3 regions of the Cytobacillus sp. T106 genome follow, and region 2 is predicted to be linked to each of the others. Evidence: riboswitches for the same ligand, from Rfam matches in the RefSeq annotation. Region 2 holds a riboswitch; each other region holds the start of a gene.
What was found. Region 2 has a riboswitch for S-adenosylmethionine ahead of ABU165_RS24390 (YezD family protein). Riboswitches for the same ligand answer to the same signal wherever they lie in the genome.
Positions count from the first base shown of each region.

Region 1: another riboswitch for S-adenosylmethionine. It lies ahead of ABU165_RS19510 (LLM class flavin-dependent oxidoreductase); the one in region 2 lies ahead of ABU165_RS24390 (YezD family protein).
Region 3: another riboswitch for S-adenosylmethionine. It lies ahead of ABU165_RS14070 (Fur-regulated basic protein FbpA); the one in region 2 lies ahead of ABU165_RS24390 (YezD family protein).

Region 1 covers NZ_JBEUMK010000012.1:132,533-143,321, forward strand. The annotation lists gene ABU165_RS19475 (nucleotidyltransferase domain-containing protein) at 1-122, opposite strand, end outside; gene ABU165_RS19480 (VOC family protein) at 145-516, opposite strand; gene ABU165_RS19485 (RNA polymerase sigma factor) at 608-1,570, opposite strand; gene ABU165_RS19490 (hypothetical protein) at 2,015-2,248, opposite strand; gene ltaS (lipoteichoic acid synthase) at 2,382-4,352, opposite strand; gene ABU165_RS19500 (YczE/YyaS/YitT family protein) at 4,722-5,336, shown strand; gene ABU165_RS19505 (ATP-grasp domain-containing protein) at 5,912-6,877, opposite strand; gene ABU165_RS19510 (LLM class flavin-dependent oxidoreductase) at 6,892-7,938, opposite strand; SAM riboswitch class I at 8,019-8,125, opposite strand; gene ABU165_RS19515 (helicase C-terminal domain-containing protein) at 8,228-10,519, opposite strand; gene ABU165_RS19520 (C40 family peptidase) at 10,623-10,789, opposite strand, start outside.
Region 2 covers NZ_JBEUMK010000026.1:15,421-26,209, reverse strand. The annotation lists gene ABU165_RS24425 (hypothetical protein) at 1-464, shown strand, start outside; gene ABU165_RS24420 (DUF4129 domain-containing protein) at 501-1,160, shown strand; gene ABU165_RS24415 (DUF4350 domain-containing protein) at 1,141-2,268, shown strand; gene ABU165_RS24410 (AAA family ATPase) at 2,265-3,194, shown strand; gene ABU165_RS24405 (DUF58 domain-containing protein) at 3,229-4,506, shown strand; gene ABU165_RS24400 (stage II sporulation protein M) at 4,617-5,597, opposite strand; gene ABU165_RS24395 (RDD family protein) at 5,694-6,506, shown strand; SAM riboswitch class I at 6,627-6,730, shown strand; gene ABU165_RS24390 (YezD family protein) at 6,850-6,981, shown strand; gene ABU165_RS24385 (phosphoadenylyl-sulfate reductase) at 7,089-7,799, shown strand; gene ABU165_RS24380 (sulfate permease) at 7,815-8,894, shown strand; gene sat (sulfate adenylyltransferase) at 8,900-10,045, shown strand; gene cysC (adenylyl-sulfate kinase) at 10,059-10,661, shown strand; gene ABU165_RS24365 (nitrite/sulfite reductase) at 10,674-10,789, shown strand, end outside.
Region 3 covers NZ_JBEUMK010000007.1:47,210-57,998, reverse strand. The annotation lists gene ABU165_RS14085 (hypothetical protein) at 1-427, opposite strand, end outside; gene ABU165_RS14080 (TetR/AcrR family transcriptional regulator) at 542-1,123, shown strand; gene ABU165_RS14075 (alpha/beta hydrolase) at 1,176-1,982, opposite strand; gene ABU165_RS14070 (Fur-regulated basic protein FbpA) at 1,999-2,166, opposite strand; SAM riboswitch class I at 2,234-2,338, opposite strand; gene ABU165_RS14065 (DMT family transporter) at 2,706-3,632, shown strand; gene ABU165_RS14060 (AAA family ATPase) at 3,741-5,480, shown strand; gene ABU165_RS14055 (hypothetical protein) at 5,717-6,007, shown strand; gene def (peptide deformylase) at 6,052-6,630, opposite strand; gene ABU165_RS14045 (ATP-binding protein) at 6,753-8,024, shown strand; gene ABU165_RS14040 (hypothetical protein) at 8,061-8,471, opposite strand; gene ABU165_RS14035 (SDR family oxidoreductase) at 8,757-9,401, shown strand; gene queE (7-carboxy-7-deazaguanine synthase QueE) at 9,779-10,504, opposite strand; gene queD (6-carboxytetrahydropterin synthase QueD) at 10,497-10,789, opposite strand, start outside.

The sequences.
Region 1 (10,789 bases), on a different contig from region 2:
GAGGTTGCTTCTCCCCTTACGACACTTCCTCCAAGGATGGCCCCACTGCAGTCCGGGAATCTTTCATTGATGAGCATTTGTGCAGTTTCGACCGCAGGCAGCCTTACTATTATCTCTGTCATTTTTTCTGTCTCCCCATGCTTTTTATCCTGTACAAATCATAATGATATGGCCGTCAGGATCTTTTACGTTGAAAAAGCTGAAATCGTCAAAGCGGGTTATCTCTGGGTCAACGGCAAAACCCTCGCTTTCCATCCAGCTGTATGCCTCTTGAATGTCCTCAGTATGCAGGTTGAACAATGGATAAAGCCCTGCCTGCGGTCTTTCCCTTTCACCGTAAGGTCCTGCATCCAGGGTAAGACCGGTTGCCCCATTCATTTTTACATTATATACCGGGTTCTCAACCGGCTCTGTGACTTTCTGGCCAAGAAGCTTACAGTACCATCCTGCTGACTTTTCCAGATCTGCCACATGTACAAAAACGGTATTCATCCTATTGACTATAGGTGTTTTCATCTTCCCATCTCTCCCTGTCTTTTAAATAGAACCTGAACAACAGCTCTTCAAGATCTATAACGGGAAAAAGATGCCAAATTATACGCGGGATTTAAAAAATATGATAAAAATATTCAGCTCCCAGTTTCACATCCAGCTCTTTTGCAGCTGCATTCATTAAATCCCAGGAAAAGCAATAAAATTTCCAATACACTATTTTATCATTTTCCAGTTCCATAAAGTGAATGTTCTGCAGCAGCTTCTCTCCGGATTTAAGAGCAAACTCCAAAATGACCTGCCTGCCCCATAGCGTCGTGATGGCGGCTTCGGCCCCTTCCTGCCTGGATACCACCTCTGCCCAGTCTTTGAGCGAATTTCGTTCTGTTTCTCTTTTTCCAAATTCCACTCCAGCATGGGTAATATCTGTGAGAAGATTCTCGTCAAGAAGAGAAGCAATCATGGCCATGTCTTTTCTTCGGAAGCCTTCGAGCAGGGTGCTGATTGTTTTGTCAAGTGAGGCAGATATAGCTATCCCTTCCTGCAGTCTATGATTCTGCTCTCTTTCAGGGATATTCTTCAACACATCTCTTGCTCTCTGTACATTTGCATAGACAGCACCAGGCGAAAGACTGACGATATCTGCAGCCTCTTTTGCTGTAAAAAGAAAAACGTCTGTAAGCAGAAGGCAGACAAATTGCTTCAGACTCAGCTGGCGGGCCAGATAATCGAGGGCTGGGAGAATCTCAAGCTCCTTCTCGCTGCCGCTTTCCAGAATTTCTACAGGGTATGAATCTGTATAGGCAATCCGATTTCTTCTTTGCTGATCGATCCATGTATTAGTGGCGATTTTGAATAAGTAGGATTTTACATTCAGCTCTTGAAAGACCTTTGAGAGCATAGCCAGGGATTTCAGCAATGTATCCTGGACGAGGTCTTCTGCATCCCATGGAGAGCCCGTCAGTCTGTAGCAATATCTCCACAGTAAAGAGCGATAAGGTTCTATCTCCTGCTTGAATCTTTTTTCCAGGTCTTTGATTTCCGTGCTTATTGTGTGTAAACCTTGATTACCTTCCATGGAGACTCCTTTGTTAAAATGAAAAAATTCGTTTTTTTGCTTCTCACCTAACAACTTCGACGATTTTCGGCAATTTCCTTTAACAGACAGCAAAAAAGAGCCATTGTGGCTCTTTTTGATACTCAGAAAATTATAAGTATGGTTTTAAAATTTGTTTTACTTTTAAATGGGGCTGGTGTTTTCCGTTCCAGGCACTTCGCTTTCCGCGGGGCGAAGCCTAAGCCTCCTCGCGCCGCGCGCTGCGGGGTCTCAACTCTTCCGCTATTTCCCGCAGGAGTCTGTGTGCCTTCCACTGCAAACACCAGGGCTTTTTTAATTATATGGCGATTTTGCAGCTGTATGAAGCTCACTTCTTCAAACATAGATAGCTGCTCATATCACTGTGGCTATTTAAAAATACATGATGCATTCTTAACCCGATTACAGCAGCTCTCTAATCTGCTGTTAGACATTATTAACAACCAAATACAGCCTTCTCTCCCGTTCTTCCTTCTCGTCTTCAGAAGCCAGGTCATATTTCTTCAATAGATGAAATACGTCATTCAGGATTTCCTGTGTGTGTTCTTTTTGCAGGAATTCTTCCATCAGCGGCTGGAGCTGGCTGGGGAGATGTTCCTTTTGCTGTTCATATTTATTTTTAACATCTTCTGCTGAATGGTTCAGTTGGCATTCACTCATGTTTACCTCTCCTTCCTGTTATATAAAGTCTGTGGCTATTTAGATAGCTTCCCTATTTTAAGGGGATTTACACCTGCCTTGGAGTATCCTAACATGGAAAAAGCAGAAGCCGGGGCTTCTGCTTTTTGGTGTTTTATTTTTGAAGCCCTGTCATTGGGTTCGCTTCCTCGGCAGGCTCTTCTTTGATATATTTGTAATCCTTGCGGTTGATTGGTTCAAAGCCTTCTGGATTGTGGAATCTCAGCAGATCTTTGTACACGATATTGTCAGACATCAGCAGTTCTTTTTTCGCCTGTTCTGACAGCCTTACACAAGCACTGCCTTCCTCAAGCTCTTCACCGGTTTCCGTGGAGTAACATTTTTCATCAACAGAAGTGTATTCCGGGCTGATGAAGTCGCCGTTGCGGAAAGGAATAACTTCCCGGTGGGTTTCAGACAATAAATCTGAACCGATCTGCATATAGTCTTTTGTGCTGACGCCAAGAAGATGCATCAGGGTCGGCATTACATCCACCGCGCCACCGTATGTGTCCATCGCGCCGCCTTTTACCCCAGGTACGTGGATGAAAAGAGGGACTCTCTGCAGCTGGGCATATTCAAAGGAATCGATTTCCTTGCCTAGAACCTGCTCCATTGCAGGGTTGTGATTTTCAGAAATGCCATAATGGTCACCATACATGACGATCACTGTATTATCATACAGGCCGGATGCTTTAAGGTCGTTAAAGAACTGCTCAAGCGCCTGGTCCATATAATTGGCAGAAGTAAAGTAATGGTTAACAACACTGTCTTCTGTTTCTGCCGGCTGGAATTCTGTGTCCCCTTCATCCATTTTGAATGGGAAGTGGTTGGACAGAGTGATGAACTTTGTATAGAACGGCTGCTTCAGGCTTTCCAGCATCGGCATGGATTCTTTAAAGAAAGGCTTATCCTTCAGGCCATAGTTCTTGGTGTTCTCATCTGTCATGTTGTAATATTCGGCATCAAAGAAATGGTCATAGCCGAAGGATTTGTAAATTTCATTCCGGTTCCAGAACGTTTTATAATTCCCGTGAAAAGAGGCCGACGTATAGCCGCGCGTCTTCAGTATCGCAGGTGCTGCCTGGTAGGTGTTCTGGGCCTTGTTGACAAAAACAGCCCCCTGGGACATCGGATACAGTGAATTCTCCATCATGAACTCGGCATCGGATGTTTTACCTTGCCCTGTCTGGTGGAAATAGTTCTTAAAGTAAAAAGTCTGTCCATTATGAGCCAGGGAATTCAGGAACGGTGTTACTTCCTGGCCGTCCAGCTTATAGTCGATCAGGAATGTCTGGAAAGATTCCAGTGAAACATAGATCACATTCATGCCTTTTGCTTTTCCGAAATAATCAGGATTCGGTTCTGCATAATTGGCTTTCACATAGTTTTCAACCTCTGTGATATCACTGCTGTCTGCCATGGCGCGCTGACTGGCAGATCTGGCATTTTGAATAATGTCATAAACCGTGAAATTATAGGCGCCCAGATACTTGACCAGATAATTGCGGTCAAATGAGCGTGTCAGGAGTTCAGGACGGTCTTTTTCAGCAAGCCCAAGATTAATGAAGAATGTGATGACAGCAGCAGCAATCACCAGGCTTGCCGTCATTCTCTTCCGTGTATGCTTCGCCGGTCTGTACCATTTGACTGCTGCCAGCACAACCAAAAGGATCGTGTCGGCAAAGTACAGGATATCAAACGGTGACATCAGCGAAAGTGCACTGTCTCCAAGCTGTCCGGCATTTGTTTTTGTCTGCATAAGGACAGGTACTGTAATAAAGTCATTGAAGAAACGGTAGTACACCACATTGGCGTACAGCAGGAAAGACAGCAGAAACTGAACAGCAATCAGTACGCCTGACTGTATCTTTCCTTTAAAAAATAGTGCGATCCCCAAGAATAGAAGGGATGAGCTCAGCGGGTTCAGGAAAAGCAAAAATTCCTGCATGCTGTTGTCGATTCCTAAATTGAATTCAATCTGGTATGCAGCATATGTTTTCAGCCACAGCAAAACAACTGCCAGGAAAAAAACGCTCATGCTGTTTTTAAATAGCTCCTTAGGCGATTTTAAGATCGATTTCATCCTTTTACACCTCTTAATTTGTAAAGTTATTGCAAGAGCACAAATTCCTATTTCATACTTCCTGCCAAAACTAGAAAAACTTAGCAGCCGCTAAGTTCGGAAAAACGTTATACTCCAAACCCACGGGCTCAGAACCTAGTTTTTGTAAAAGATTCGTTAATTAATAGTGAACGAATGTTAAATACTATACCATATTTTAACCCACTTGAAAACATTCATCAAATTTGAAGCAAAGTTTATGTTGGGAAAAAATTAATCTTTTCATAAGGCAAATGGTGATGATACAATGTATCTTCCGCATGAATCCGCTTTCTCTCATGCGGCTAAAACAGGAAAATAAGGTGTAACAGCCTGATAAAGGAGAACAACATGAAGGAAAGAATTTTATTTTTTGCAGCAGGGCTGCTTGTCCTCACGTTAGGTGTGGCGCTTATTATCAAATCTGCCCTCGGCGCCTCTGCTTGGGATGCACTGGCAGTTGGCGAGTCCCATCTTTTCGGGCTGACCGTAGGGACTTGTGTATTCATAAATGGAATTGCTCTGATCATCATCAACTCTATATTATTGAAGAAAAAGCCGGAAATCCTGGCGGCAGGAACCATTCTGGTCATTGGTGCTTTGATTGATTTCTGGCTGCTGGCAGTATTCAAGGACTTTTCTCCAAGCATGCTGCTCACCCAGTCCTGTACTTTGCTCTCAGGCATATTGACAATGGGTCTGGGGATCGCCGTCTACCTTCAGGCAAAATTCCCTCCAAGCCCGATGGATACCTTGATGGTCGCCGTTCACACCAGGTTTGGCCTTTCTTTAAGGACTTCCCGTATAGCCAGTGAAGGATTTGCCCTTATTCTGGCGTTTCTTTTCCAGGGAGCGATCGGCCCTGGAACCATCCTGGTCACACTGACACTCGGCCTAGTGGTGCAGTATTTCCATCCTAAGCTGGAAATTATAATGGCAAATGGGTTGAAGAAAGCTGTTGTATAAAATATTTCGGGTTCTGTCAGTATAAAGTCCGAATTGGCAGTACTTGCAGCAGACTCTTTAGCAGTGAAATTAGCACACAAAAAGCTCGGAGCTATAATGCTCTGAGCTTTTTTTATAGAGATTGCACTTTGTTGAAGATAAGCAACCGTATGTTCAATTAACGATTTTGTTGTGAGGCAGGAATACCAGCTAAAAGAGCAATTTTTCCCCACCCCACCCTACTAAAAGAGCTGGCCTTCCAGGGACAGGATGAGGTTCAGCGCGGTTTGACAAATTAGCGGAGAAATTCCCGTTAATTTCAAAAGAGCTCTAAAAACAGCTTAAATAGAGGGAGAAATTCCGGCTATCGACCCGAAAAAAAGGAAAATTCACCATTTTGCTTCGCTTAACCGGAAAATCTCCGCTTATTTATACCCTTTCGAGCCCTATTATCAATTTAACCGGAAAATCTCCGCTTATTAATTTTTTGTTGGCAACCCACTCCATTCCTTCACTATCCTGCTCCTTCCATCCGGAATTGAAGTCACACTATCAAAAAAGGCCGCTCCCAAATGAGCGGCCTTCTTCTATTATTATCACACTCTGCTGTATTCCCTAACCTTAGCCTGTTCTTTTTCAAGCTCGGCACCGAGGAATTTGGCGGCTTCAAGCATGCCGTATTTGCCTGCTTTTGCCTCTGCGTCAGAATTATAATTTGTGTTTGTGTTGACATCATACGTATAAATATCCCCATTGGCATTTTTAATAAATTCAATGCCGGCGATTTGAATGCCGTTATTCCTGAGGAAGGTTTCGTATTTTTCAATGATCGGGTCGTTGAAGCCTTCAATGATCTTAAACTTTGGCTTTTCTTCCACCTCTTCGCCAACAGGACAGAACAGATCCCCGATTTGGCAGGCATCGGCCGGGCAAAGCTCAAAGCCTTCTGATGTATCCACCTGGACGGCATAGACGAATTTTCCGCCCACGAATTCGCATCTGGTAATATATGATTCTGGCGACTCAATATATTCCTGGATCAGAGTGATGCCATCGACAGGCTCTTCAAAATTCGGCCCTTCGACATATTCCCTCAATGCGTCCAGAGAATGGAACAGCTGGACGCCGAGCCCTTTGCCTGCGCGGTTATGCTTCGTGATGAACGGAGCGCTGTCGAGCTTTACAGCTGCTTCAAGAATTTGATTTTTTCCGACAGCTGCTATTGTTTTCGGAGTGGCGATTCCTGCAGCATTCAGCGCTGTATATTGATTGACTTTGCTGACCTCCAGCCTTAAAGCGCGGCTTCCGTTGAAAACGGTGCGGCCATGCTGCTCAAGCCATGACAGGACAGATTCCGTCAGCTCCGGTGCAAAGCGGTTCCCCCTTGTGTGGGAAGATGCGCTCATCCTGCTGTAGAAAATCCCCTCCGGAGGTGCACTGGTCAGGTCAACAATCCCTTCATTCAAAAACCATTCCTCATAAGGAAGACCCAGCTCTTCCAGCCTTTTTGTCAAATGGGCAGTCCATTCGCTGTTTTCGTGTATGATGTGTATTTTGCTCATATGTTCTCCCTCTTTTACTTTAAGATTTTCCTTTTGGCTTCAACCAGCGGCATGACTTTTTCCGAAAATCTCTGCATTTCCTCCAGCTGTGGAGAGAACTGAAGCAGAAGCAGATCGACGCCGGCTTCTTCATAAGCAATAATCTGTTCAGCAATCTGTTCAGGGGTTCCGATCAGATTTGGCCTGAGGCCCCGGTTGGAAACGGAATAATCGTACAGCTTTACCTGCTGCTCAAGCTGCGATTTGCCTACAAAATCTTTGTAGCCTGCATAGCCGCTTGATTCTTTTACATTGGTGATGCGGGCAAGCTCTTCCTGCGCCTCTTCTTCTGTGTCGCGGCAGACAATGTAGGCTGCCATGCCAAAAGACTTAAATGGCTCATTCCCGCTTTCCTGCCTGCGTGCTCTCATGTCATCAATTTTAGTTTTTACTTCTTCAACTGTCCCGCCGTGCATCACATAGGCATCGCAGTGATTAACAATTGCTTCCTTGCCGCGGGGGCTTTCTCCGCCTGCATAAAGGATCGGATTCGGCCTTTGCACCGGCTTAGGGGACAAATGGGCGTTTTTAATAGAATAATAGCTGCCGTCAAAATTAAAGGTTTCTTCTTCCCATAAACCCTTCATGACCTTGACGAATTCTTCTGTCCGGTCATAGCGCTCATCATGTTCAGTAAAGATGCCGGCATACTGGCGCGCCTCTTCCTCCCACCATGCGGATACAACATTCAGGGTAAAACGGCCATTGCTGATATGGTCGATATTGCTTGCCATTTTTGCCGTCACCGCAGGATTATGGAAGCCTGGGCGGACAGCCGTCATAATTTCTATTTTCTCAGTCACCGCAGCAAGAGCGGCCGCAGTTGACCATGCTTCAAGTGAATCCTGCTCCGGGCCTTTTATATCATTCAAGTAAAGTTCTGCTATTAATGTGGTATCATATCCCCACTTCTCTGCTGCCTGGATGACTTCTTTCGCATAGCTGAAGGTCGGGGGCATCTTCTCGTCTTCTACATTGCGCAGCCAGCCGCCAAAGATCGGCAGCCAAAATCCGTATTTCATCTGTCTCTTCTCCTCTCACTTGCACCTTGTTGTCAGCAATAAAAAAAACTTCTCCGATAAGAAGAAGTTTGTATGCCTCTATCTTATCTGCCAAAGCATTGCGCTTTGCTGGATTTAGCACCATTCTGACTAAGTCAGCGGCTGCCGGGTATCACAGGGCCAGTCCCTCCACCACTCTCGATAAGAAATATTCAATTGATTTCATAGTAATCCTACAACAAAGGTCGGCTTTCTGTCAACTGACTAGTCTAACTATTTTTAAAAATGTTTTTTTTCCTGCAAGCCTTTTTTATCGTGTGAGCCTTTTTAGCGGAAACCATTCTGCAGGGAGCAGTTGTTCATATCTTTTTTGAAGGAAGCGGTCATCAATCAGCAGGATGGTTCCTGTGTCTTCCTCTGAACGGATGAGGCGCCCGCCAGCCTGGGCTGCTTTATTGGCTCCCGGAAAAGTATACGCATAATCATAGCCGTTTTTTCCTTCAGCCTGAAAATAATCTTTAATCAGATTACGCTCAAGACTCAGCTGTGGAAGCCCCACACCAACAATAATGACACCGCCGAGCCGGGTTCCCTTCAAGTTGATCCCTTCTGAGAAAATTCCGCCCAGCACAGCGAACCCAAGAAGGCTTTCTTCAGGTTCCTCCTTAAAGGAAGACAAAAATTCTTCTTTTTCTCCCTCTGCCATCCCCTGTTCCTGTACCATCATCCTGATAGTGCTGGATTCTTTCATTTGTTCATGGATTTCCCTCATATATTGGTAAGACGGAAAAAAGATTAAGTAATTCCCGGGCCGTTCAGCTGCCAGCTTTTCTACCGATCGGATCAAAGCTTCACCTGTCGCGCTTCTGTCCTTATATCTAGTTGAAAGCGGCAAAGCAAGAACTTCTGCATTTTCTTTCGGGAACGGGGAAGGCAATGACAGGGAATAATGATCCTCATTCCAGCCCAGCATGTTCTTGAAATAATCGAATGGCTGGAAGGTAGCCGAAAAAAAGAGTTTGCTGCGGAAGCCCTTGCCCATTTTCTGGACAAGATAGGATGGATCTAAACAAAACAGCTTGAGTACTACATCCTTTCCGGACTTTTCTGTATAAATGACAAATCGCTCATCTGCCAGCCTTGATATCCTCAGGAAAGCCTGTACAGAAAAATAAGTATCAAGCAGCAGTTCCTGGCCCTCATCTCCCCTGCCGCTGATCAGCTCCTTTTCTGAGCAATGAGCAAAGTCCTCAAGATGCTCCAGCAGATTTTCCGGCAGCTCTTCGTGAATGCGATAGCTTTCCTCCTTTAATTCTCTATTGAAAGAGATAAAAACATCATTCATCTTTTTAGCTGCTGCAGAAAGCTGCGGGGCCGTGTTTTTATAAGCCCTTTTCAGCTGAAGGAAATTCTGCTTCCCCAGATCCGCCGAAAACATATCCCTCGCCCGGTCCACCAGATTATGCGCCTCATCGATCAGAAGAGCTGTCTTTTTCTTGCCTTCTGTATGAAGCCTTTTCAGGGACACCCGGGGATCAAAGATATAATTGTAATCGCATATGACTGCGTCTGCGGCATATGCAAGTTCCAGGGAAAATTCAAACGGGCAGACTGTGTGCTTCATGGCATATTTTTCAATAACACTCCGGTCAATGATGGATTCATGAGAGAGGATATCAAGGACTGCTTCATTGAGGCGGTCATAAAACCCGTCAGCGAACGGACAATGCTCTTTCTGGCAGACCGTCTGCTCCTGAAAGCATATTTTGTCCTTGGCCGTTATTGTTACCGTGTGCATATGGAGGCCTTTTTGCTGCATCAATGAAAAAGCTTCTTCGGCTGCCTGCCTTGTGATAGTTTTGGCTGTAAGATAGACCATCCTTGACAGCAGCCCCTCTCCCATCGCCTTGATGGCGGGAAAAGCAGTTGAAATGGTCTTTCCTGTCCCGGTCGGCGCCTGGGCAAACAAGTCCTTTTCATCCAGAATTGATTTGTACACAGCTTTTGCAAGCCTTCGCTGTCCCTTCCTGTATTCCGGAAAGGGAAAAGGCAGGGCTTTAATGCTGGTATCCCTTTTTTCCCTATGATGGAGCATGAGCCGTGCGTAAGGATAAAAGTCAGCAATCAGCCCCTTCACATAACCTTCGAGGAAGGATAAAGTCTCCACCTTCCTGAAGCGCTTTTCTTCTTCAGTGTGGATCTGCAAGTAGGTAAGCTGAACGGTGATTCTCTCAAGCCCGCGCTCTTTTGCAAGCATAAAAGCATAGCATCTTGCCTGAGCCCAATGCACAGGATGGGTATCTTCATCGAAAGCTGACAAATCCTTTGCCGTCGACTTGATTTCATCTACAACCAGTTCCCCATCCTCCTGAATAATCCCGTCACATCGCCCCTCAAGAAGGAACTCAATCTCCTCATGCTGAAGTGCTTCCTTCAAGAAAACCTCATATTCATCTTCTTCCTTATAAGTACTCTGAATTTTCTTGTGCGCTTTCGTTCCTTCAGCCATCGAGGAAGCTGCTGCAAACCCGGACTCAATGCTTCCGGAACGATAGACATATTCCGCCAGGCTTCTGGCAGAAATTCTCCAGCTTTTAGTCATCACAAGGTCTCCTTGCCATCTATGATAGTACCATTATAGCACATATGTTCCCGGATTCAGGCAAACAAAAAGGGCGGGATTGTCCCGCCCTTGGTTATCATAATTAAATTCGTTTAGCTCCATAATAGGCTTTGCTCCAATAAGGATTGGACATAGAATCAATCTTAACGCCCTTAGAGCTTGACGCATGGATGAATTTGTTGCCTCCAAGGTAAAGGCCGACATGTGATGGACCTTTTTTATAGGTGCTGAAAAAAACGACGTCCCCTT
Region 2 (10,789 bases):
TCATCATTCTGCCAATTGTATTTATATCCATCACGGGTATATTCGGGTCAATGGTCCATCCTGTGATAGGCATTATTTTTGCCGGGCTGTTTTTACTCGCTTTTGCCGTTGGAGTAGGCTACCTTCTGACAAGGTGGAGCTTTTATTTTGGATATACCGTTCTGGAAAAAAAAGCACCGGGTTTCTCCGAAAGCTGGACATTGACCCAGGGGCGCTCCTGGCATATGCTCCTTATTTATGCCCTGCTGTTTTTGATCATCGGAATCGTATCTTTTGCGATCGAGATGACGGCCGGCCTTCTCCTTGGAGGCAGTGTACTGTTTGATATCATCTTGAATCTGGCAACCCTTGTCACAACATGTTTGTATTATATCGGATTTTCTGTGATGTATTTCGACCTGAAAGGAAGGCAGGGCGGCGATGATCTTAACAGCATGATAGAGGACTACAGCAGGGTGCAGTAGGATGAAGGCTGAGAATACCGGCAAGAGGTGGAGACAATGAAGGATGCTGAACAAGCAAGAAAAGAACTGTCTGAGATATTCGAAGACAGGGAATATACTGTCTATCAGAATCAAGGGGAGAGCTTTCTTGAGAAGCTGAGGGAAAAATTCTTCACGTGGCTTGAAGAGCTGTTCCCGCAGATAGAGTTTTCCAGCGGCTCTTCAGGCGCCTTTCCGTTCATCATGATTCTGGCGGGAGTCCTATTCATTGGAATAGTCGTGTTTGCGGCAGCAAGGGCTGCCAAAAGGCAAAAGATCCTGCAGGAGCAACAGCCTCTTGACAGGGCCGCTGAAATCAGCTGGTCCTATAAGAAGCATCTTGAAGAAGCCGGAAAGCATGAGGAATCCGGGGACTTGACAAAAGGAGCACGCCATATTTTCCTGGCCCTTCTGCTCTGGTTCAATGAATACGGGTGGCTGAATGCGAAAATATGGAAAACGAACTGGGATTATTATGAGGAGCTTAAAAGAACCGACACTAAAACGGCTGAGGTTTTCTACTCACTTTCAGCACTTTTCGACAGGGCTGCCTATGGGGGTCAAAGCATAAAAGCCAGTGAGTTTCAGCAATTCAAGAGAGAAGCATTGAGACTTATGGATTATAGTGCAAACCTGCAGGAAGGGAGGGATCCGGAAGTTGCGGAATCAGCTGATTAAGAAGGCTTTTTACTGGATAGTTCCGCTGCTGCTGTTTATTATGGCCAGCTTTTTCCTGGCCGGCGATGCCCCAGCCAGCTATCCTCCCTATCTTGCCAAATCCCCTTCGCCGACAGGCATTAAGGGACTGTATACATATTTGGAGCAAAACCGCTCCAGCATCAGAAAATGGAGCAGGGAGCCCGGTCTGCTCCCGAACTCTGAAGAACCCATCCTCCTGGTCATGGCAGAGCCCAGCTTTGTCCCTGACCGGGAGGAGATGGCAGCTTATACGGAATTTTTGGAGAATGGCCATACAATTCTGCTATTCAAGGAAAATCCGGCACCGATGTTCGGGATAAAAACAGAGCAATTGGCAGCTGAAGGGGATAACGCCGTGAAGGTTGCTGATAAAGACGGGAAGGTGCACAGTGCAGCCATACACTCTGCATTCCGGATCACAGAAGAACGTGGAGATGAAATTCTGCTTTCAGATGAACTGGGTGCGGTAGCGGTCAAAAGGCCCGTCGGCAAAGGCAGCCTGATTGCCGTCAATTCCCCTTCCTGGCTCACTAATGGAATGGTCCTGGATGAAAACCATTTAGAGCTCATCCTGGCATTATTGGACGAATCAGCCTCACAGGATATATTCATAGATGAATTTTTGCATGGGCAGGAATCTTCTTCCGGGGCCGGGGCTTATCCGCAATGGTTCCTCGTGATTCTTGTACAGGGAGCCCTGCTTGCTATATTATGGGCCTTCTATAAAGGCAAAAGGTTTGGCCCTGTCGACTGGCCGAGGGAGGAAACGGTCCGTTTTACAGATGAAAAGATTTCAGCCTTGTCTGCATGGCATTTAAGGGGAAGGCGCTACCAGGATTCGCTTAGAATCCAGTCGGAATATACAAAAGAGCTGCTCCAGGAAAAATGGGGCATCCCGTTCAGCCGCGACTGGGAAGAAGCCGGGGTTTCCATCCTGGCAAAAGCATCTTCTTTGACTCAAGAAGAGGTAGAGTCACTCACTAAGGGGATATCTTCTGTATTGAAAGAAGAGAATTTGCATAAAAAAGATTATTTGCTCTGGTCTGCAAAACTGGATCATTTAAGGAAAGAGGTGGAGAACAGATGAAACAAGATACATCTTCACTGCTCCAGCAGTATGAAGAACGAATAAAAGGACAGGGGCTGAACCTGAGGCTGCTGCTTGCCGCAATCCTCTCAGGGGGCCATGTATTGATAGAAGGGGTGCCTGGCACCGGAAAGACCCAGATGGTCAAGACACTGGCCGGGCTTCTCGGCGGTGAGTTCAGCCGGATCCAGTTCACACCCGACCTCCTCCCGAGCGATATAACCGGAAGTATGATTTATAACATGAAGGAAAGCTCCTTCCAAACCCTGAAAGGGCCGGTTTTTACAAATGTCCTGCTCGCTGATGAAATCAACAGGACACCTGCGAAAACACAGGCTGCGCTTTTGGAAGCAATGGAAGAGAAGCAGGTGACGATTCAGGGGGAAACTTATCAGCTCCCGGAAGCATTTTTTGTTGCGGCAACCCAGAACCCGATAGAATTTGAAGGGACGTATCCTTTGCCTGAGGCCCAGCAGGACCGCTTCCTTTTCAAACTGATCATTGGTTTTCCTGAATTTGATGAGGAAAAGCTTGTGCTTCAGTCTGTGCTGGAAGGACGGATGGAAGCCGGGTCGATCATGCAGGCACTTTCACTCGAGGACTTTCTGTCCATACGGAAAAATATCGAGAGGGTGGCTTTAAGCCAGGATATTCTGGATTATGTCATAAGGATTGTCAGAAAGACGAGGGAAGCAGAGTCCATCCGGTTCGGCGCCAGTACAAGGGCGGCCATTTCCATCGGAAAAGCAGGTAGGGCATGGGCTTATCTTGCTGGCCGCGATTATGTTACCCCTGATGACATCAAGATGGTTTCCAAGCCTGCTTTAAGGCATAGGATCCAATTATCCCCAAATGCAGAATTGGAGGGAAGGACTGTTGACCAGACAATCGATGAGCTTGTGGGATCGGTTCCTGTTCCGAGATAGAGGCATACTTCCCGGAAAGCGGCTCCTCATCGGCATGTTTATTCTTTCACTGGCCCTGGCTGCTGCGGCAGCAATCTGGGGAGTGCCGTGGAAACTGGCAGCAGGACTCAATATCGGCTTTCTGCTGCTTTCCTTTGCCGACCTGGCTTTTTTGCCTAAGAGTTCTCAGATCAAGCTGAAACGGAGAGTCCCGGAAGAGATGGAAAGAGGGCTTCCTGCCGATGTTGGCATTGAAATAGAAAACCATTCCCAGCTGCCTTTAACGTTGCGGATCATTGATGATCTCTCCGACTCCTTTGCCAGGCCATTTCCGCTTAAAAGAAAGCTCGCAGGAAACACGAGGGGGACAGTCCAATATGAAACCGCAGCCAGTATAAGGGGGCATTATACGCTGAACAGGATCTATATCCGCTGCAGCAGCTTCCTTGGCCTATGGGAAAAGCAGATGGTGAAAGAAGCCGAAAGCCAGGTCAAAGTGATTCCTGATTTGACCGAAACCCGGCGCTATCTTGAGAATGCTCAGTCCTATTTGCTTTATGAAGGAGAAAAAATCCGGAGGCAGCAGAGCGGAGCCGGGGAATTTTCAAAAATACGGGCATACGCGCCAGGAGATGATCCCCGTAAAATCAATTGGAGGCAGACAGCCAAGCTTCAGGAGGTCATGGCCAATGTCCATGAGCCGGAGCACGGAAAATATGTCACCATTATGATTGACTGCGGCAGGATCATGGGGGCGGAACTGGAAACGGGCAACAGGCTTGAAAAGGCGCTGGAAGCGGCAATGACTACCGCAGCCGCGGCGCTCAAAAACGGTGATTATGTTTCCGTCCTTGCTTTTTCAAAAGACATTCAATCGTATGTACCGCCTTCAAAAGGGATGCAGCACTTAAACTTCATCCTGAAAGCTTTGTATTCGATACAGGCGGATGCTGCAGAATCCAATTATAGCGGTGCCTTTCAATATTTGCAGTCTGTCCAGAACAAAAGGAGCTTATTGCTTCTCTTTTCTGATGTAAGGACTTTCACCCTGGAGGAAGGTGCGCTTGTTTATCTAAAAAGGATCCGGCAGCGGCACCTGTTCTTTATGCTCGGAATCGAAGACAATATCCTGTCAGCCCGGGCCAAAGATCGGCCGGACAATATAAAAAGCGCCATGCTAAAAAGCATGGCGCAGCAGCAGATCCTTATTGCAAAGCGGGAAAAGCTGAGATGGGAAAAACAAGGCCTGCAAATGGCGGAAGCGCCTGAAGGAAGTCTCGCAGCAGCTGCTGTGTCCCATTATATCAATGTGTTGAATCGGGGGCTTCTTTAATTTCCGCCATTTACATGGAGAGATTTTGTTTATCTCACCGGCACTCAGTGAGCTGTCGGGAGCGCGAAACTGTTTTTTAGAGCATCCATAGCATATACCCCTGCAAATATTTATGGAGCTTGCAGGGGATGAACCAGGCGTTTTCGCTTTTGATCCAGGAGCCAGCCTGACCAGGCATAAAACAGCAGTCCAAGGACCGTCAGGAAGGCAGCCATATACTTCATTTCCAGCGGGAGCGGGGAAGGGGTGATAAACCCCTCGATCAATCCGGCGATGATGAAGAGCGGAATAGTTCCCAGTAGCAGCTGAACCGACCTTTTTGCCTTGGTTTTCAGCTGATAGCCCCGGGAGTATTTGCCCGGGACCAGAAGCTTATATCCCATAAGCAGGCCGGCTCCGCCCGCGATGAATATCGCGGTAAGCTCTATCATCCCATGGGGGACAATATAGGCCCAGAATTCATAAGATTTTCCGTGAGACCAAAACAGGCCGGCAATGGCGCCTACAATGATGCCATTATAAATCATAAGATAAACGGTCAAAATCCCAAAGGTGATACCGCCGGCAAATGCGAGGATTGCGACACGGATATTATTGGTCATGATGCTTGCTGACATGACCGCAGAATCGACCGCACCTTCATTCTCGCCGAGCCTCTGGGGATCAATTGCCCCGGACATCTCGGCCGGGAGAATCGAATGGATTGAAAGCGGATCATGGATCACAGCAAAGAAACTCCCCAAACCGCCCAATGTGAAAAGGAGCATGCTGGCAACGACAAATTTCCATTGCTCGAACAATAGCCGCACAAACTTGATCTGGAAGAAATCTTTCAGCTGGGCCATACTGGAGGATTGGCTTTTATATAAAAGATTATGCGCCTTTGCGACAAGATCATTTAAATAAAAAGTCACTTCTTCGTCTGGAAAGAAAGTCCGGGAGAATGAAAGATTCTGTGCTGCTTTCTGATACAGCCTGTCAAACCGGGCCAAATCAGTTCCTGCGGCTTTTCGTCTTTTCATCCTGGCGAGCAGCTCCTCGAGCTCCTGCCAGTTTTCCCGATGCTGCTTGATGAACTGTTTACTATTCAATCTAATCACCTGCCTGTAACCATAAAAGTTGTATCTCCATTATAAATCATAGGGAGAGTGAGATACAGGCAAAACTTCCAGGAAATGGGGTGCATCATGCAAACAGAAACAATTCTTATCAAAACACCTGAATTTGTATCGCTTCAATTCCAGCCTGCCGGACTTGGCAGCAGGGCCGGGGCCCTCATCATCGATCAGCTGATCCTTATGGTATTCAATCTGGCGAGCATTCTTTTATTTGCTTTTTATGCTTCCAGTGCCGCAGCATTCTTTCTTGATGATACTTTTCTTTCATGGCCGTTCGCCATTATGCTAATTTGCCTTTTTCTGGTCAACTGGGGATATTTTTTTGTATTGGAATATTTTTGGGCAGGAAGGACACTGGGGAAAAAGATCATGGGAATAAGGGTCATTCAGGATAACGGCCAGAGCATCACATTGCTCTCAAGCTTTATCCGAAATCTCCTCCGCATCATAGACTCCCTGCCGGTGTACTATCTGCTTGGCATTCTGATGGTATTTTTTCATTCCAGGCATAAACGGGTCGGCGATCTGGCTGCCGGGACAGTGGTCGTGCATGAACGGAAAAAGAAGAAGCCGGGTAAAATGACCGGGATTGAAAAAGAAATCCAGGAAAGAGGCCTGAAAAAGGAAGATATATATATGGACGAGTGGACTGTCAGGAAGATTGGCGCCGAGGAGTGGAAGCTTTTAAAGACCTATAGTGAGAGGCTGCTCCAGCTCCCTATAGGCAAAAGAGAAGAGCTCACAAAAAAACTTTCTTATTCACTCCTGCCAAAGCTCGATATCGATCCGGAACGAAAGTCATTCAGGCAGCTGGAAGACATCCTGCTGGTTCTTTATTTAATCGGGAAAGAGGAGTGGGAATTTGAGAATCAGATAAAATGAGCATATTTTCCTAATTAAAAAAATTATTAGAAAACTTTTCGTTAACTCGTTGACAAATCATATGGGTATGGTAGGATTAATTTCAATAAAATAAATCAGAGCAAACGCTCCTGATTATATCACTTATCTAGAGTGGCTGAGGGACTGGCCCATCGAAGCCCGGCAACCTGCTAAAAGCAAGGTGCCAATTCCAGCAAAATGTCCAGCATTTTGGGAGATAAGGTGCAAGTATGCGAAATGCGCCTTTTCCTGTTGGAAAAGGCGTTTTCTTTTTCCTCCTTGTCCCCATCCCAGCCATTCAAAAAGGAGGCGAGCCGATCTGAAGCATGCTGATTGGGAGGAAGTGGCCGCACATCTGCAAAGGATGCTGCAGTCTGTAAAGTTTGGAAGCATCACACTTGTGGTGCAGGATGGCAAGGTCATTCAAATTGAGAAGAATGAAAAGGTTCGCCTTCAATCTAATAAAGCGCGCTGACTAGACAAACTAGAGGCGGTCTTTTTCCCAAAAGCGGGAGGAAGGCTGCCTTTTTTCTTGTTAAAAATCAGTCAAAAAACAGAAGGCACCATGAAAGGAGCACTGAAATGAGCACCACCGTAACATACACCAGCTGGGAACCGCCATCATTCCCTGAAAACGATGGATTCAAAGGAGCACAAAAAGTGCTGGAATGGGCCTATAGCCATTACAGCGCGCAAGATATCAGCTACGCCTCAAGCTTCGGGGCTGAGGCGATTGTACTGATTGATCTTATCACAGGGATAAAGCCTGATGCCCATATTATTTTCCTGGATACCGGGCTCCATTTTCCGGAAACCTATGAGGTCATTGAAAGGGTGCAGGAGCGTTTTCCGGAGCTGAATATTGAAAGGAAGCTTCCTTCCCTTTCTTTGGATGACCAGCGGGAAGCCTATGGACCGGCACTGTGGAAAAGAGAGCCGGACCGCTGCTGCAGCATCCGGAAGATCATTCCGCTCCAGGAAGCCATGAAAGACAAAATCGCCTGGATTTCCGGGCTGAGGAGGGATCAGTCTGCATCCAGGGCTGGGGCGCAATTTTTAAACAAGGACAGCAAATTTCAAAATGTAAAAATCTGCCCTCTTATTCACTGGACTTGGGAGGAAGTTTGGGAGCATATCCGTAAAAAAGATCTCCCATATAATAACCTCCATGACAATGGGTATCCAAGCATTGGATGCTTTCCCTGTACAAGGGCTGCAGGAGTTGGCGGGGACAGCAGGGCAGGCAGGTGGGCTGGGACCGGCAAGACGGAATGCGGCCTGCATTCCGGGTGAAAGGGGGGCATGACCATGCTTGCAGCAATAGCAATGACCATTGGACTATTCTTTGCCATGAATATAGGAGCAAGCGGGGCAGCTGCCTCGATGGGGATTGCATACGGATCAGGATCCATCAAAAGCCGAAAGACTGCTCTCCTGCTGTGCGGAGCCGCCGTATTCCTTGGCGCCTGGCTCGGAGGGGGTGAGGTTGTCAAAACGATGGGAAGCGGGATTGTGCCGAAAAGCACTTTCACCGTGAGCATAGCCCTGATTGTCCTTGCCTCTGCAGCACTGTCGCTTTTCCTGGCCAATATTTTCGGAATTCCGCTGTCGACCAGTGAGGTGACAGTCGGATCAGTTGTAGGGGCAGGGATTGCTTATCAATCTTTATTTGCTTCCAAGCTCTTGTGGATCATTTCTTTTTGGCTGATTACGCCGCTGGCCGCTTTTATCATTGCTGTCATTGCAGCGAAGCTGATCAGGATACTCCGCTCAACCAAGAAGACCAAAAAGCCGGGCACCATCCGCTTCCTTGGCTTCCTGGTCACACTCATGGGATTGTTTGAAGCCTTTTCGGCCGGCATGAATAATGTTGCCAATGCGGTTGGCCCCCTTGTTGGTGCTGACATCCTCCCGCCAGGGGCAGGGATTTTCTGGGGCGGTATATTCGTCGCCGCAGGCGCTGTTTTTCTCGGCAGTAAAGTGCTGGAGACAAACGGAAAGAAAATCACTGATATCAGGCTCGAAGAAGGATGCATCATTTCTGGTACCGGGGCAGGCATTGTCACTGCTGCATCCTTATTCGGGATTCCCGTCCCCTTGACCCAGATCACGACAAGCTCCATCATCGGAATCGGCTTTGCCGGCCAGGGGCGCTCTGTTTTCCAGAAAGAAATTGTCATCAGGCTCCTCGGTGTATGGCTTGTGTCGCCAGTACTGTCGATGGTACTGAGCTATACCTTGATCCAAATCATCATTAAGCATGACTTTTACCCGATTGTTGCCATGGCTGGAGTCCTTATTTCTGTATTCGGTGTCCGTTTCCTGATGGGAAGGCAGAATACGGCCCTGCCGGAAAATGAAACTTATAAACTAGCAAGGAAAGGCTGATGAAAATGTCACTACCTATGCCTCATGGAGGCAAACTCATAGAAGCATTCAATCCGGATTATCCGATCCAGAACACGAATCAGGAGATAGAGATAGACTCAGTTGCATTAAGTGACCTGGAGCTGATCGCCTGTGGACTTTTCAGCCCGCTGACAGGTTTTCTGGGAAAGGAGGACTACGAATCTGTGGTTGAAAGTATGCGCCTTGCAGATGGTACAGTATGGCCGATACCGGTCACGCTGCCGATCATTCCGGATATAGCAGCTGACCTTCATAAAGGTGATATCTGCAGGCTGAATCATAAGGGAGAAACCTACGGGATCCTTGAACTTTCCGAGCTTTACCAGCCAGATCTGGAAAAAGAGGCACTTTCAGTCTACCGGACCTCTGACCGGGCACATCCAGGAGTTAATAAGCTTTTTGAAAGAGGCCGCACCTATGCTGCAGGAAAAATTACACTGATTAAGCGTCCTGATAAAGGAGATTTCACAGATATCTGGCTGACACCGAAGGAGACGCGGTCCTTATTTGCTGAAAAAGGCTGGAACACGGTTGTCGGCTTCCAGACGCGGAACCCGGTGCACCGGGCCCATGAATATATCCAGAAAGCTGCCCTTGAAACAGTCGATGGCCTTTTCCTTAACCCGCTCGTCGGGGATACGAAGGAGGATGATATACCGGCAGATGTCCGCCTGAAAAGCTACCGGGTGCTGCTGGAGCATTATTATCCTGAAACCCGTGTCCAGCTCGCAGTCTATCCAGCAGCCATGAGGTACGCGGGGCCGAGGGAAGCTATTTTTCACAGCATCGCCAGAAAGAACTTCGGATGCACCCATTTCATCGTAGGGCGCGATCATGCCGGAGTAGGCAATTATTACGGAACCTATGATGCCCAGCATATATTCAGGGAGTTTACCGAAGAAGAGCTGGGGATCAAGCCTTTATTTTTCGAGCACAGCTTCTATTGCAATGTGTGTGAAGGCATGGCTTCCGACAAGACCTGCCCGCATACAGCGGATGACCGGGTAATCCTTTCAGGCACAAAGGTCAGGGAAATGCTCCGTGCCGGAGAAATCCCGCCATCCTCTTTCAGCAGGAAAGAAGTAATTGAGGTGCTGATTCAGGGCTTGCGGGAAAAAGAAACGGTTTAAGGAGGAAGAATGCATGGCACATTCACTGAATCTTACATGGCATGAAGCAGCAGTAACAAAAGAAGAGAGGAGGGCGCAAAACGGGCATGCCAGCTGTGTGCTCTGGCTGACAGGGCTGTCCGGATCAGGTAAATCGACCATAGCCAATATCGTCAGCCACCGGCTTTTCAAGGATGGCATTGATGAATATGTCCTGGATGGCGATAATATCCGCCATGGACTGAACCGCGACCTCGGATTCTCAGAAGAAGACAGGAATGAAAATATCCGCCGGATCGGTGAAGTGGCTAAGCTGTTTACTGACAGCGGCCAGATTGTCTGTACAGCATTCATCTCGCCTTACCGGAAGGACAGGGAACTGGTGCGAAGCCTTTTTCCGGAAAAAGGGGAGTTCATTGAAGTATTCATTGACTGCCCTTTGGAAGAATGTGAAAAGCGGGATCCCAAGCAGCTGTACCAAAAAGCACGGCGCGGGGAGATTAAAGGATTCACGGGGATCGATGCTCCTTACGAAGAGCCGGAAGACCCGGAAATCATCATTCGGACTGACCAGCTTTCTCCAGAAGAGGCAGCTGAAAAGATATTAATCTACTTAAAAGAGCAGGGAATCATTTAAGGAGGGGCAAGAATGGCATATGTAAAGCATTGGGCTGATAATGAAAAGCTGAACAAAACGGAGAAAGCAAAGCTGGAAAAAGACGGACTCGAAATTCTTAATGATATTCCCTATTATGCAGCAAACGG
Region 3 (10,789 bases), on a different contig from region 2:
GATCATCTATGATTAGCACGGTTCCCATCAGCAAGGCAGCTCCGATAAGATATGCGGCCCCATGCCTCGCAAAGCCTTTTATATTATGCCTTGCATGATCCATACCATATCTTTTTTCCGGCCGTTTCCCCTTTTTGGCGATGTAATATAAAAATCTTTCATCCGCCCACTGGATCATACTTTTTCCAAAGGCTATCGACACACCGATATATACGGCAGCCAATGCATGTGCCTGTGTTGCTTCTGAGCCTCTGTATAAGTCCGCACCCGCTGCTGCCAGCAGGATCAGATCTACAACAGGAGTCATCGCGAGCAGGATGAGACCGGTTTTCTTTTTTCCGAAAAGATAACGCATACAAAGACCGGCCAGGATTAAAACCCAAAAGCCGACTTCACACCCTATGATAACCCACAATATCCAGTTCATACTTTCCCCTTCCAGTACTATTGTTGTTTAAACTCATCATAACACCACACTTTTAGTGATACAAGTGTATTATTAAAAATTGAAACCTGTTTTACGGTCTGCTACACTGAGACTATGCCTAAAATAGTTGATCATGAACAAAGGAAAAAAAGAATCGTCCAGGCCACCTGGCAGGTTATTTTGGATAAAGGGGTGGAAGGTGCGTCTGTCCGCAATATTGCAGCGGAAGCCGGTGTTTCTCTTGGCGCCCTGCGCCACTATTTCTCCACACAAGATGAACTGCTTGTCTATGCAATGAAACTGGTAAATGAAAATGTGATAAACAGGGTTTCGGAGATTGCATTGAAGGATTTGCCCCCAAGGGAAAAGGTTTATCAAGTCCTGCTTGAAATTGTTCCAACCACTGATGAGAAAATGGCAGAAATGGAGGTGTGGTTTGCGTTTGTTGCATACAGCAGGCAAAAGGAAGAATTTCGAATCCTGAAGCAGGGAATATATACGGGGATTGTTCAGATGATGGATTTTCTAAAGTCCCATGGAGAGCTGAAGGATGGCCAGGATCATGATCTTGAGACTGAAATGTTATACAGTTTCATTGACGGGCTGGCCCTGCACAGTATGCTCGAGCCTGAACGTCTGAAACCGGACAGAATAGAAAAAACTCTCCGCCGCTACCTGGATAGAATCCTAAAATGACCACAGATGACCGGATCTTTTAAAATCCGGTCATTTTCAGCATTGATTCAGTTCATGAAGATGCATATGACTGCTGCTCCCTGAAAGCTTTGAGCCATTCTGATGTGCATTCGATCAGCTCCGCAAAGCAGCGGCCGGCTGAATAGGTATGGCAGGCTCCTGTAACATAATGCAAGGAACATGATCCTTCCTTCCGCTTCCTGAATTCTTCCGCATATCTTCCTGAGTGGGATACCGGAATATCCTGGTCTGCTGTTCCATGTACAATCAGGACATCGCCCCTGTATGCCGCAAGCTCTTCCAAAGGTTCATATCTCTTCAGCGAAGAAAAGTAATTGTCCGTTAGCTGATAGCCCAAATAATCAAGTGAAGCTCCCTTGTCCAGTGCCTTTACCTTTTCACTGCCGACAATGCAGACGATATCCTGATATGGTCTTGCAGAAGCCGACCATATGATAAGCTTCCGGATGCGGACATCTTTTGCAGCAGCCAGCACGGCAACGGCTCCGCCGAGGCTATGGCCGATGAGAGAAATTGAATGAGGATTTGCATAATCAAGCTTCACTGCAAAATCGATAGCAGATAAAGTCTGCTCCAGCAAATCGGGAAGACCTGTTTCTCCGTACTCACCCGGACTCTCCCCGCAGCCCTCATAATCAAAGCGGAGGACAAGATACCCCTCTGCAGTAAGACGGTTGGAAGTTTTAACAAATAGCCTGTCGACACCAATACGGCTTCCTGTAAACCCATGGCAGATGATGACCAGGGGATAGCGGCGGTTCTTGCTGAATCCTGCAGGAAAATCCAGCGATCCGCACAAGTGCTTATCCTTCCAGGGTATTAGAATACTTTCTGACATATATAGTCCCTTCCCTCTATTCATTAATATGTGATCTGTTTTCCTGATAAAGTTTTAACAATTCTTCGTACGGCACCTGAAATAGCTGGCGGCCTTCTTGTTTGTATATACCCATGGACAGCAGCTCTGAAATCAGCTGGTCCTTTTTCTCTTCTTCTTTTATCATTATAGTTTCTTCCTTCATTAAAAAAGCCCCTTCTGACCGGTGGCCCGGAAGCAGAAGAGGCTTTATGCGCGTATGGCTGCCGCTTCTCTCATCTTCCAAGCTTCCGCTTGTTGGATTTGGCACAGTTCTCGCAAGGAGTCTGCTGCCGAGGCTTCATAGGGCCAATTCCCTCCGCCTCTCTGGATAAGAGTATTCCTATAAGTTTTGTTGGAATTAAATATACGCTACTTTCTTTTGATTGTCAAGATGTACTGCTGCAATTTCCTGTTCAGCTTTTTATTCAGCTGATATAGCCAATAGGTTTCCTGTCTGAAAGTGAAATGCAAATCACAAGTCCCGATTTTAACGGCATGAGTGTATATATAATGCCCCCTCTGGAACATCGGAAACCAGGAGAACTCTTTTTCAGTTACATCCATATGGAGTCTAAACCCTTGGATGAAGTCATCATATTCAAAGGCAAATCTCTTGAAGCGAAAGCAACAGTCTATCACTTCTTTCAGTCTATTTTCTATTCTACTTGAATAAGAATAATAGAAGGTATATGGGAGGTGGGAATGATGCAGGGCAATCGCATTCTATCTTTATGGTACGCCCTTCTGGCAATTGCGTTCTGGGGTGTTTCATTTGTTTCAGTCAAATGGCTGGTATATTATTTGGCACCGGGTGCCCTGGTTTCCTTAAGATTTATGATTGCTGCCATCTTCCTGGGCTGCCTTCTCACAATATTCAAAGAATCCTTTTACATAAAAAAAGAGCATTTCGCCCATGTTTTTATTCTTTCGGTACTTGGGGTGTTCATCCATCAAATGGTACAAGCTTCTGCCATGCTCACCCTGGATGCCTCTGCTGCCGGCTGGATGATCTCTTTCACACCTGTTTTTACTAGTTTGCTTTCCTTCCTTTTCTTATCTGAAAAGCTTTCGCTCCTTAAAATTGGGGGAATGATGATTGCCGTTACAGGGGTTCTGGTTATCTCTGCAGAAAATTCAGGGGGTATGCTTCAATTCAGCCCTGGTCTTGGTTATTTCCTCCTGCTTTTCAGTACCTTTAATTGGGCTGTTTATTCGATTTTGTCCAAGAAATTTGCACTTCCCTATTCTTCTCTTGCTGTCACCTTTTGGACAAGCCTGATAGGCTGTTTGGCGACTCTGCCATTCCTTTTGAGAAATCGGGGGTATGAATTACTGTATACCCTCCCTTTGGACGGGTGGCTGCACCTGCTGTTTCTAGGCATTTTTGTATCGGCCCTGGGCTACTGGTACTGGGGAAGGGCGCTTGAGGTGCTCGAAGCGACACAGGTTTCGGTCATGATGTATTTGGAACCGCTGTTTACACTGCTGGCAGCAATCCTTATTCTCGGGGAAAAAATCCCATTATACAGCAGCATCGGCGGAGTTCTGATCATCATGGGAGTGTCGGCTGTTAACAAGCCGGTACTCGGCTTCCTTATGAAAAAGCTTTTTAAATACCCTGTAAAATAGAATTTAAAACCCTTTACCAAAAATTACATGTTTTTTCCCTTGCATAAATCTATACAGTCCGAACAAGTTTTCCTATAATGGAGATAGATTCATTTAGGAGGGAAATTGTTGAAATCCACTTTCAAAAAAATTTCGAAACCTGTCCCCCTTATTTCATTGGCCATTCTAATTGCTGCTGCTGCGCTGTGGTTCAGCCTATCCGGCAGCAAAGAAGTTACCATTCCCTTTTCTTCCATAGAAAATATCATTCAGGATCATCCTAGTGAAACTGTCCTATTAAAAGAAATGAAAAATGGCACTCTCCATTTGACCGCAGGTACAGCTGAGTATGTGTCACAGGTGCCTCCAAACAGCCAAATGGTTGCTAAACTGATTGAAAATTACAATATCCAGTACAGCTATTCTTCCGCAAATCCATTTACATTCTGGATTTTGGGTGGAACACTGATCCTTTTTGCAGGGATTGGCCTTTACCTTCATAAATCCGGCAAAGGAATATCCACCGCCAATTCGATGAAAAACAGCGCCAGCAAGGCAAAGCCCCTTCCTTCCATCACAATGGATAATATTGGCGGCCTTCAGGATGAAATGAAGGAGGAAATCCTCCAGACACTTTCCATCATTAAAGACAGGGAAGCATCAATCCAGCTTGGTGTGAAGCCGCCAAAGGGAATCCTGCTTTATGGACCTCCGGGTACAGGCAAGACGCTGCTTGCCCAGGCGATTGCCAAGGAAATCGGCGCTTCATTCTTTTCAACCAGCGGATCTTCTTTTAATGAAATGTTCGTCGGCGTAGGCGCCTCAAGGGTCCGAAGCTTATTCCAGAACGCCAGAAAGCACTCACCTGCAGTTGTCTTCATTGATGAAGTCGATGCCCTTGCAGGCAAGCGGAAGCAGCATGGCGGGGACGAAAGCGAGAAAACATTGACTGAGCTGCTTGTCCAGCTTGACGGCGGCCATTCAAATGACGGCATCCTGTTCATCGCTGCTACAAACCGCAAGGATATGCTGGATGATGCATTCCTCCGTCCAGGCAGGATTGACTTCTCTTTCCTAGTTCCGCTTCCGGATACAAAAGGAAGGCAGGAAATCATCAGCATTCACACAAAAGGCAAGCTTCTGGCAGAAGATGTAGCAGCTTCCCTGCCTGCACTGGCAGAAAGCACTTCCGGCTTCTCAGGGGCTGACATCAGCTCTCTCTTTGAGACAGCCAGCAGAAGGGCCATCCGGAACGGGAAAGAAAAAATAGATAAAGAAGACCTTGATTTTGCCATTGACCGGACGGTGCTTGGAAGCACAACACGCCCGCTTCAGGACCCCGAGACTAAAAAGAGGGTTGCCATCCATGAAGCCGGACATGCCTTGATTGCCGCCATCACCAAGCCTGGCTCAGTAAGAAAAGCAACAATCATACCACGTGGACAGGCGCTCGGATATGTTGCACCCATACCAAAGGAGCTTCATCTGTCCACCAGCAGTGAGCTGCTTGACCAGGTCAGCATGATTCTTGCTGGCGGAGTTGCAGAAAGGCTGTATCTCGGCGAGCATAGCATCGGTGTCAGCGGCGATGTCCAGCAGGCCAAGCATATACTTGAGCAAATGGTGGAAATCGGCTTATTCCAGGACGGTTTCAACCTGACCTTTGTCAAAGCGGAAAAGGAAGCCAAGATGCAAGAGCTGTTCCAGCAGGCTCTAGCTAAAACAGAAATGCTCATTAAAACGAATGAATATGAATTTGAATGCCTGGTTGCGGCCCTTCTGAAGAAAGAGACACTGGAAGGTGCAGAGGTTCAGGAAATTGTTGGCGAACCATCGAAGCAGCATGAGGCAGAACTTGTGACAGTATAGAATCAGCAGAAAGCAGCCCTCGGCTGCTTTCTTTTTTTTGATAAAAAGCGCTTTGCCTATATTCCAGTATAAAGCATTGAAGAACAGCCATACTAGCGGTGTAGGAATTGCAAAGGTTTATCAGATAAAATAGAGGCTCCTGCCGGGTACAGTCCCTATAAGCCATGCCTCATTCGTTCATTGATGAAGAATAAGTTGATGCTGTTTCTATTTAGAGTCTGAAAGGAGAATTCAATATGAAAGAACAATTAGAGCACATTAAACAGCTGCTGGAGGAAAATTTTGATCATCCTGAGTCACTGGAGCTGGATTCGTGCATCCAAGAACTTGAAGCACTAAAAGAAACAGCCGGGAATAAAAAGATTATGATCCAGGATCTCATCAACAGTCTGACCCATGCCCGAAACAGCAGTAAAGAGCTTCTGAATGAAGGGACCCCTTCCTCATCAGCAGCCTTCGGCCAGGCGTACCGGGCAATTGAACAGGCCATCTCTTCGGTTTCTTTCACAGATAACGACCCATATTAAAAAAAAGGAGCGTTTCCGCTCCTTTTTTGCTGTTTTTCTCCATCTTAAAACAATTCAGCAGCTGATGCACCTGCAGGCAGCTCGAATGGATTTTCTTTGTTGATGCGGTCATAAAACATGATGCCGTTCAGATGGTCAATTTCATGCTGGACGATGACAGACGCAATCCCTTTTAGGCGCATCTCTACCTGCTCCCCTTTTTCATCGGAATATTTGATCTTGATTCTTTCATAGCGGGGAACATAGCCTTTAACCTCCCTGTCAACAGAGAGGCAGCCCTCACCCTCCGGAAGATAAACCATTGCAGCAGAGTGGCTGATGATTTTAGGGTTAAAGACCCTCAGCTCTTTTACTTCCCCTTTTTCATCCCTGAAGAAGGCAGCAAACATTCTCTTATCCTCCCCTATCTGGTTGGCTGAAAGGCCGACTCCGGGCCTGAGCTGATATTTGTAGGCCAATTCAGGATCCTGGCTGTTTTTTAGATATTCCATCATCATCTCCATGATAACATGGTCTTCCTGATTGAGAGGGACCGCCACTTCAGCTGTTTTTTGCCGAAGTATAGGATCTCCTTCTCTGACAATGTCTTTCATTCTAATCATTTTTCTGTCCTGGCTGTCCATAACTACCATTCCTTTGTTTTTTGTAATGTGTAAAGTCCTCTGCAGGCTCTTTAAAATGCCGTCTATCCATTTTCAAAATATTTGCTATAATGTTTTTGACAGGACTTTAAGTGTGGAGGCTGATGAAGTTGCGGGAGTTTGCTGAAAATCTATTTCTTCATTTTTTTATCATGATGATCATCCCGCTTATGCACAATGTTAGCATAAAGCATGAAAAAAGAGCATGGGTCATGTTTTTTGCTGCTGCTGCCTCCCTGGTGCTGACACTGGCATTTCCTGTGAGAATGTCCAATGGCCTTGAATTTGATATGAAGTTCATACCTGTATTTTTTTGTTTTTTCTATCTTGGACCTGTCGGAGGGTATTTGTCAATCGCGGCCCTTCTGATTCTCATGGCCCTTTTTAATATAGATAATCTTTATGTAACTCTCATAAATTATTTTATTATATCAATACCGATGCTGTTTATCCGGAAAAAATATCAGAAGATCAACATCCTTGGTAAAACCTTGGTTGCTTTTGCTTTTTACTTTTTAATCACGTTTACCAGGCTGATATATTTCCTGCAGACTGGCCATATTCAGCATGCAGTGAACCTTGCCCTTTTCTTTCTTTTATCATTTATAAGCCTTTGTGCTGCCATTTATATTATGGAAATGTACAGATTGCACTCAGAAATGGCTGAGAAACTACAAACAGCAGACAAATCCAATGCGATCAGCCAGCTTGCAGCCTCTGTTGCCCATGAAATCAGAAATCCCATGACGACAATCAGAGGATTTCTGCAGCTTATGAAGGAAGAGCAAAACCTGACGGACGGCCAGCGGTCATATGTAGCAACTTCACTTGAAGAGCTTGACAGGGCGAATCATATTATTTCAGATTTCCTTTCGCTCGCAAAACCTTCGATATCCTCAAAGGAAAAGCTGCCGGTAACAGATCTAGTGAGGGAAATTTCCGAATTCATCAGGCCTTTTGCCCTTTTATCCCAAGCAGAAATCAGATGTCGTACCCAGGATGATTTATATATATATGGCAATGCAAATGAATTTAAGCAGCTGATGATCAATCTTATAAAAAATGGGGTAGAATCAATGCCTGACGGAGGTTCTATCATTGTGACCGCAGAGCAGGATCAGAAGGAAGTTTCCGTAAAAATAAAAGATGAGGGCTCAGGTCTTTCACCTGGACAGCTCAAACAGCTGGGCAGCCCCTATTATTCAACTAAAACGAAAGGCACTGGCCTGGGGCTGCTTATTTCATTTGATATCATCAAACGGCTTGACGGGCATTACGAAATTATCAGCGAAAAGAATAAAGGGACTGAATTTATACTGATCTTCCCTGCAGCTGAAAGAGAATCCAGCGGACAGCATCCAAATCAGCCATTGTAACCAAAGGAATTCTGCCCAATAAGGCAGCGTTCCTTTTTATATAAGCAGTGCGTCCTCAAACGGAGCAAAAAAGACTCCTTTTGGCCCCAGCATATCTGTTTCTGAATCTCTTTTTTCTCCTTTTACCTCATATTCACCTTCAGGGAAATAATCGAACATTCCGCTCGATTTATGAAGCTCTATAAAACAGTCATGAAGCTCACACATTAATGTCTGGTATTCTTTATTGTCTAAGGGGTCTCCGTATTCATCCAGCTTAAAATTGGCCTTTATCAGCTCTTCAAATTCCAGATTGCCTGAAGAAGCTACATACAGGTCTACATCGCTGCAGTCTATGCAGAGCAGCATCGGGTCGTCCTTGATGTCCAAATACGCTTTTTCCACCATCTTTTTCAGCATATCCTCTATTTCATCTGCATTTATAAGTGTTTTGGCTGTTTGCAGCATGAATATTACACCTCCAAAACCGAAACCATCCAATAGTACATGAGGTTTCGTCTGGGTTCTATTATAACAAATCGCACCCAATAAGTCGTCTTTCGAGCTGATGCGCCATAAAACGCCAGCATGCTTATTTTTTCGGTAAGAAAAAGGGCAGGCGTGTCAGATTATGCGCTTTCCCAAGAAATATTTCTTATTTCCTGTTAGGGGATATGCTGCAGGCGGAATGTTTTGGGTCTATCAGGGTAGATTGTTATTATACAAATGTGTACTTGGAAAGGAGAATGCACCATGAAAATCCTGATTGTTGGAGCAAATGGGCAAATAGGCAGACATCTGATTGAGAAACTGGCAGAAACTGAACATAAGTCAGTTGCCATGGTTCGTAAAGAAGAGCAGGAAAGCGAATTGAGAGAACTCGGTGCCGATGAAGTGGTCATTGGTGACTTGGAAAAAGACTTCTCGCACGCTTTCGAAGGAGTGGACAGTATTATATTCACTGCAGGTTCCGGCGGGCACACAGGTGCGGATAAGACCATACTCATAGACCTTTGGGGTGCAATCAAGACGATTGATCAGGCGAAAGAGCATAATATCAGCCGCTTTCTCCTTGTCAGCAGCATGAATGCGGACACTCCTGATACAGGGATAGAATCCATGAAGCATTATTTTGTGGCTAAGAAACTTGCTGACGATCATCTGCGTTCATCAGGGCTGGATTATACAATCGTACGTCCGGGCGGACTTCTTAATGAGCCTGCGACGGGGAAAATTCTGCTGGAAGAAAAGATCAAGGAATTCAGCTCAAGGGAGATCACCCGTGAAGATGTCGCTGCGGTCCTGGCAGAAGCGGTTGACCTTGAGAATACCTATAAGAAAACATTTGAAATCCTGAACGGGGAAACACCGATTAAGGAAGCATTGAAGCAGGTATAAGGAAGAAAGCCAAAAGCAGGGTTGCTGCTTTTGGCTTTTTATATTTGTGTGAGATAGGATTTAGAAAAAGAATCTTTAGACTTTATCAATACTCCACATTGGAATGATATAGATCGTTGAAGATAAGATACCTGGTAAAAAAAGCCAGTGTAGTCTGCTTCTATTTTGGTTTACCAGTAATAGGTGTGTTGATTTCCGTTCCAGGCACTTCGCTTTCCGCGGGGCGGCGCTGAGCCCTCTTCGCTCCGCTCATGCGGGGTCTCAGCCTTGCCGCTATCTCCCGCAGGAGTCTACGTGCCTTGCACTGCCATCAACTGTTCTCTATTATTTTTTCTCAATACTTCTAGCCGATTACGGCTGTACTATAACCGCACCAATCATACCCCTCTCATATTCCCCCACACAAATGTATGCAGCTGGGGCAGAACCCTGACTTCTTTCATTTCTTCTTCAAGCATTGCTTTTTCGATCAGCCAGCTGTATTTCTTCAGCTGCTGGCTCAGGAATTCGTCATTATTTGCAGCAGACAAATGTTCGTTGCCTGCCTGCAGGTAAAGTGGAATTCCTGGATATCGCTTCATTACCTTTTTGCTGTATTCAAAATCATTCTCGTCAAAAATAACCACCTTCAAGCTCACCTGGTGTGTAAAGCGATCTGCCAGTCTTTCAAAAATATCATCAAGAATTTCGAAGTCTGTTATCATGCCAGAGCTTGGCGGCTTTGGCGAGATTGTCAGCTGATCTATGGAATAGAACCAGTCCTGCCAGCGGCTGCCCTGTGTTTCCAGACAGAGTTGAATATTTTCTTTTTTTAACAGGCTAATCAGTTTGTCGAGATTTTTAAGGAGGGCAGGATTGCCGCCGGAAATCGTGACGAATGAGAAGCCTTCCCCGCCGATTGCCTTAAGTTCATTCCAGATTTCTTCTGCATCCATCTGTCTGATCAGCTCCTTGCCTGTTCCATCCCAAGTGAAGGAAGAATCACACCACGAGCATGAATAGTCGCACCCGGCGGTCCTGACGAACATTGTCTTCTGGCCGATGACCATCCCCTCACCCTGGATGGTAGGCCCGAAAATCTCCATGACTGGAATCTTACTCATTCTCCATCCACTCCCTCCTCGCCTCTGCATAACTGGTCGGAGTTTCAAACAATCTCACGAATTCGACCCTTGCATCCTGCTGCGGCGAGTAATCCTTTAGGCAGGCAGACATTTGCTCATAAATCCAGACAACCATATTTTCAGCTGTGGTGTTCATCGGAGGAAGTGTTTCATTCAGATATTTATGGTCAAGGTGGACTTCAATTTGTTTTTTCCATATTTCTTTAATATCTCCAAAGTCTATCAAAAGGCCAATTTCATCCACATACCCGCTGATTCCGAAGA